One region of the Dyella jiangningensis genome, then DNA from elsewhere that is predicted to be linked to it. Evidence: riboswitches for the same ligand, from Rfam matches in the RefSeq annotation. Region 1 holds a riboswitch; the other holds the start of a gene.
What was found. A riboswitch is a leader RNA that binds a small molecule or an ion and turns the genes downstream of it on or off. The one in region 1 is predicted to bind cobalamin.
Positions count from the first base shown of each region.

Region 2: another riboswitch for cobalamin. It lies ahead of CA260_RS01440 (ribonucleoside-diphosphate reductase subunit alpha); the one in region 1 lies ahead of btuB (TonB-dependent vitamin B12 receptor).

Region 1 is NZ_NFZS01000004.1:877,122-880,374, forward strand. It holds gene btuB (TonB-dependent vitamin B12 receptor) at 1-1,732, opposite strand, end outside; cobalamin riboswitch at 1,846-2,083, opposite strand; gene clpB (ATP-dependent chaperone ClpB) at 3,061-3,253, opposite strand, start outside.
Region 2 is NZ_NFZS01000001.1:337,727-340,979, reverse strand. It holds gene CA260_RS01445 (cation:proton antiporter) at 1-795, opposite strand, end outside; cobalamin riboswitch at 1,019-1,232, shown strand; gene CA260_RS01440 (ribonucleoside-diphosphate reductase subunit alpha) at 1,390-3,253, shown strand, end outside.

The sequences.
Region 1 (3,253 bases):
CGACGCGGAAGTTCGCGATCGCGTAGCCGCCGAGCGGATGCCGGTTGGCCAGGTCGTCATAGCGACGGCCCGAGGCGAACCAGGTGCCGCCCACACTGAAGTCCCCGAAGCTGCGATCCACATCCACGTTCGCCGTCTGGCGTGCACGACGCGGCAGCAGGTTGCCTTCGTAGTTGACCGATTCGTCACGCGGATCCAGCCAGGTGCCCGTGCCCGTCACCTGCCAGCCGGCGACCTGCCCACTGACCACGCCTTCCGCACCGCGAATGCGTGCCTTGTCCACGTTGCCCGGCGCCTGCGTCGCGGCATCGTAGGTGATGAGGTCGGTGACGTTGTTGCGGAATGCGTTCAACGACCAGTAGCCCCAGCCGTAGCTGCCGCGCAGGCCCACTTCGACGTTTTTCGAACGCTCGGGCTTCAGGTCCGGATTGCCGTAATAGGGGTAGTAGAGATCGTTGAAGGTCGGCGCCTTGAACGCGGTGCCGTAGCTCGCCGTCAGGCGCAGCGTCCGGGTGAAGTCCCAACCCCACAAAAGGCTGCCCGTGTTCCTGCTGCCGAACTGGCTGTTGTCGTCATGGCGCACGCTGGCCTGGATCGACTGGCTACCGAAGGTCTGCTGCCACTGTGCGAACACGCCGCGGGTGGTGCGGCTGTCTACCGGAGACTGCGTGAACGGATTGATGTAGCCGGCCGTGCTGTCCACCTGGTCGCGCTGCCAATCAAAGCCCGTCGACAGCAGCCCGCCCCAGAAACCTACGTCCGCCTGCAGCGATCCGACGTCGCGATGCGTGTCGAAGCGGTCGACGTAGACGCCCTGGTAGAAGTCCTTGCTGAAGTCGCCACTGGTGCCAAGGCTGAGCGTCAGGGCCACGTTCTTGGCGGGACGATAATGCACGCGGCCGCCCAGCACCTGCATGGCGCTCTGGTCGGAGTCGGTATACGTGCCGTCGTAGTCGTTGTGGCCTTCGCTGCGGAACATGCGCAGGTCGGCATCCCACTGCTCGTCGAACCTGTAGCCGCCCTGCACGGTCAACGCATGGTTGCGGTAGCCGTCCTTGTCAGGCTGGTCGGCATAGCAGGCCGCGAACACTTCGGCGGCGCCGACGCGGCACGAATTGATGCCATGCGTCTGCTCATGCGAAGCCTCGATCGAATACCAGCCGTTGCCGCTCTTGCCGGCGAAACCCGCCGAACCAGCCAGGTGGCTGTAGCTGCCCACGCCCAGGCTGAAGGACGGCACGAAGGCGCCTTCGGGGCGGCGGGTGAAGATCTGGATCACGCCGCCGATCGCCTCCGAACCGTACAGGCTGGAGAACGGGCCGCGCACGATCTCGATGCGCTCGATCTGCTCGACCGGAATATCCTGCAGTGCTGCCGTACCCAGCGTGGCGGAGCCGATCTTGATACCGTCGATCATCACCAGCACATGGTCCGCCTCGGTGCCACGCATGAATATGCTGGTTGCCTTGCCCAGGCCGCCGTTGTTGGTGATTGACACGCCTGGCGTGCCCCGCAGCAGGTCCGCCACCGAGGACGGCTGCAGGCGCTCGATATCGGCGCGATCGATCACCGTCACCGCGGAAAGCGTCTGCTCCTGCGTCTGCGACGTGCGCGTGGCGGTCACCACGATACCGTTGAGATCGGTCGCGTCGTCGGCAAATGCCGGACCAAGAACAGAAAGAAGCGCCGTCGCCAGAATGGAACGACGGACCAATGAAAGATGGATGGCCAAAGCAATGCTCCTCAATCGCGCCTGCCCGCGCGAAGCACAAGGGATGAAAGGCAGGCGGAGGAGTGCGTGGCGGCCGTGCGGCTGCACGGCATCCATGACATGGCCCACCGCCTGTCTGGTCGTACCTCGAGGCCGGTCTCCGGGCTCGCGAACCTGGACGTCATGTCCTTGGGGAACGACGCCTTCCCATGCACATGGCACAGTGGCTTTCAGTCGTTCCTGCGATCACGGGGATCGCGGTTCGCCTACCGTTGCGGGGGCAGCTCCGGATTAGGCGCTCACGCGCCGCACCGGATTCCCGTTTCAACCACCGGCTTTACGCCGACGGTCACCTCAGGCGGGAGGGATGGTAGCAGAGGGATGGAGGGTGGGTGTGGTTTGGGCGAAATGGGATGGCCGGGCGAACTTGTGGTGTTGCTTGGGGGGATATCGGTGGTGTTTGGCTCGGTCTCTCTGGGGTTCGCCTATGGATGTTCGCCCGACACATCTCCTCTCCTTTGTAGGAGCGCACCCTGTGCGCGACAGCCGTTCGCGGTGGGCTGTATTTCTTCGGCTTTGCTAGTGCGCGACGTCCGGTTGCCATGCTTTCGCTAGATTGCCGCTTACGACGCAAAGCTAGTCCCTGAGGGACGCAGCGGGCGTTTCGATCTCCTGCCGGCGACGCACAGCTAGTCCCGTGGGAAGCTCGAGTCACTTTTCTTTTGCTGGCCCACGCACGCGTTCTTTGCGTGCGAACGGCGAAGCCAGCCCGCACGCGGGGAGGCGCCATGGATGGCGCCGGCTTTGAGGGGCGAGGAAGGGCGGAGGGCGCCAGCCCGAAGTCAAAGTCCCACGGGATTAGCTTCGCGTCAAAAGTAACCCAAAGAAAATGGCCTTCAGAGCCAAGGGCTCATAGCAGTACGTGGGATAGAAGCGTCGGATGACTGAGGCCAGTCGGGATAGGTTCGTTACTACCTCGAACGGAACGGCTACACCGCAACGCGCCATAGCGAAGAGGACTTAAAGCAGCTTCGTTGCGTCGTGAGGGAATCTTGGGCGCCACCACGCTTTTTCTCCCTCTCCCTCCGGGGAGAGGGCTGGGGTGAGGGGCGGGTGCTCGCGAGGGCGCTACCTACTCATGTAGGAGCGCACCCAGTGCGCGACCGCAGCGTGACGGTATACCTCATCTCGACATCCACAGACCGGGGCAACCCTGCCAATCCGCGGTCGCGCACTGGGTGCGCTCCTACAAAAAAAGAACGGCAGCGGTGTCGCGACATTACGCAGATAAAAAAAGCCCGCGCTGCAACCCAGCGCGGGCGTTTCACGACTCCATCAGCAATCAGGCGTCACTGCTTGCTGAAAACCAGATGGCCCTGCTCGGCACCCACCACCACGGTGCTGCCTGCCTCGAAGCGTCCCTCGAGAATTTCCTTCGCCAGTGGATTTTCCAGCTGCTGCTGGATCGCACGCTTCAGAGGACGCGCGCCATACACCGGATCGAAACCCACGTTGCCGAGCAGATCCAGCGCCTTGTCGCCG
Region 2 (3,253 bases), on a different contig from region 1:
GAATGCGCCGAACACGGCATGCAGGCCCAGCCATTCGGTGATCGCCGCGCAACCGATCGCGCCGGCCGGCAGGAACGCGAGCACCACGCCATTCGCATGACCGTCGGGCGCATGCCGCGCGAGCAGCCACGCGCATGACGGGCGCAACACCAACCAGGCCGCGCCCAGCAGCAGCACCAGCCCGCCGACGGTCCGCCAGAACGGCAGCCAGTCACCGTGCGCGCTGATCAACGCCACCACCAGGGCCAGCGCCACCCAGGCCAGCACGTCGACCACGGCGGCAGCGGCAATGCCCAGGCGGCCGGGAAGACTGTCGGAGAGTCCACGCTGCTTCACGATGCGCGCCATCACCGGCAGCGCCGTGATCGCACACGCCGTGGCGATGAACATCGCAAACGGCCCGTACGCCATGCCGGCAGGTGCGTAGCCGCGGAACAGCCAGGGTGAAACCCCGAGGGCGAGCAAGGCCGGCAGCACGAAGGCCAGTCCGCCGATCCACATCGCCGGCCGCAGCAGGCGGCTGCCCGTCGGCACGCGCAGCTCGGCGCCGATGACCGTCATGAACAACACCAGGCCCAGCGTGCTCAGGCTCTGCAGGGCGACGAGGCTATCAGCAGGAAACAGGCTCGCCTGCCACGACGGCGCCAGCGCCCCGAACAACAGTGGACCCAGCGCCAGCCCCGCCAGCATCTCTCCCACGACGGCCGGTTGGCCCAGCCAGCGCAGCAGCCAGGCCATCAACCGCGAAGCCACGATGATCACCAGCAATTGGACGAGCAACAGCGGATGCCCCATCGACCCATCCCTTCCCCCGCAAGACGAGCAGGCAGCTTGCCCGGCGGCGAAACCTGCCGCAACGCCGCCCCCGGGCATGACCGCCGGGCCATCGGGCCCATCCGTTCCGCGCAGCGCCTGCCCAACATTCCTTGCGTGCGATAAGCCGCGCGGCCGCCTCGTCTTTTTCCAGTTATCCACGCCCCATCCACAAGTTATTGGGTTGACCCGCCCCTGTCGGCCCGATATGTTGTGCCCCGTCGGTGCCACTCTCAGACTTGATGTCGGACTGGCTTAATAGGGAATCCGGTGGAAATCCGGGACTGCCCCGCAGCGGTAAACGGAAACGAAAGCCAACAACGCACTGGCCCTCAGCGGCTGGGAAGCGGGAGCGAGTAGGCCGGGTCGCAAGACCCTCGTCCGTGAGTCCGAAGACCTGCCGACAGCCGTGGCCAATGCACCACGGTGAGTAGTGGCGGCTTCCGCGGGGAAGCGCGTCGATGCGCGGGGCGCTGCCCTGCCGCTCGGCCGTCCGTGAAGTTCCACTGCTCCTTTCCTTTCAGCCCTGCGCGCGGGAGCAGGCGGTTGATTGACCAAGCTTGGAGCGAAGTCGCCATGCAACCTATCGATACCACCGGCCGCGAACGTGAAGACGAGCGCGCCGACGCCCCCGCTTTCCCCACTGACAGCGTCGTGGCCGAGGCACCGCGCACGGATACCCCGTTCGCGCTGACCCCACCGCACAACCCGGGCCAGATGCGCGTGACCAAGCGCAACGGCCGCCAGGAAACGGTGGACGTGAACAAGATCGTCCGCGCCGTGACCCGCAGCAGCGAAGGCCTGCATGCGGTCGATCCGCTGCGCGTGGCGCTCAAGACCATCGGCGGCCTGTACGACGGCGCCACCACGCAGGAACTGGACGAGCTGTCCATCCGCACCGCCGCCGCGCTCACCGCGGAAGAACCCGAATACGGCCAGCTCGCCGCGCGCCTGCTGGGCGCATACATCGACAAGGAAGTGAGCGGCCAGGAGATCCAGAGCTTCTCGCAGTCGATCGCGCGCGGCGCGGAACTGGGCATCGTCAACGACCGCCTGCGCGATTTCGTCTCGGCCAACGCGCGCAAGCTCAACGACGCGATCGATCCGCTGGCCACGCGCCGCTTCGAATACTTCGGCCTGCGCACGGTGTACGACCGCTACCTGCTGCGCCATCCGCAGCGGCGCTTGGTGATCGAGACGCCGCAGCACTTCTTCATGCGCATCGCCTGCGCGCTGGGCGGCAACGAGATCGGCGAGACGCTGGAGCTGTATCGCCTGCTGTCCTCGCTGGAATACATCGCCAGCTCGCCGACGCTGTTCAATTCGGGCACCGCGCACGAGCAGTTGAGCTCGTGCTTCCTGCTCGACTCGCCGGCCGATTCGCTGGAATCGATCTACGAAAAGTACGGCGACGTCGCCAAGCTCAGCAAGTTCGCCGGCGGCATCGGCCTGGCCTATTCGCGCGTGCGTTCGCGCGGTTCGCTGATCAAGGGCACCAACGGCCACTCCAACGGCCTGGTGCCGTGGCTGAAGACGCTGGACGCCTCGGTCGCCGCCGTGAACCAGGGCGGCAAGCGCAAGGGCGCGGCCTGCGTATACCTGGAGCCGTGGCACGGCGACATCGAGGAATTCCTTGAGCTGCGCGACAACACCGGTGACGACGCACGTCGCACGCACAACCTCAACCTCGCCAACTGGATTCCCGACGAATTCATGCGCCGCGTGGAAACGGACGGCGAGTGGTCGCTGTTCGATCCCAAGGTGGTGCCGCACTTCGTGGACAGCTGGGGCGAGACGTTCGACAAGGCGTATCGCGACGCGGAAGCTGCCGGTCTTGCGGTGAAGAAGGTGAAGGCGCGCGAGCTGTATGCGCGCATGCTGCGCACGCTGGCGCAGACCGGCAACGGCTGGATGACCTTCAAGGATCGCAGCAACGCCACCAGCAACCAGACCGCGAAGGCGGAAAACGTCATCCATCTGTCGAACCTGTGCACCGAGATCCTGGAAGTCACCAACGCCCAGGAAACGGCGGTGTGCAACCTGGGCTCGGTGAACCTGTCGCGCCACGTGGTGGACGGCCGCTTCGATTTCGACAAGCTCGCCGCCACGGTGCGTACCGCCGTTCGCCAGCTCGATCGCGTGATCGATCTCAACTTCTATCCGATCGACACCGCGAAGGTCGCCAACCACAAGTGGCGTCCGGTGGGCCTGGGCGTGATGGGCCTGCAGGACGTGTTCTTCAAGCTGCGCCTGCCGTTCGATTCGGCCGAAGCGCTGGCGCTGTCGACGCGCATCGCCGAGGAGATCTACTTCAACGCGCTGTCGCAGTCGAACGAACTGGCGATGGAACACGGCCCGCACCCGGGCTTTGCCGAAAGCCGCGCCGCCAACGGCGAGCTGCAGTTCGACTACTGGCCGAACGCCAAGCCGAACGACCCGG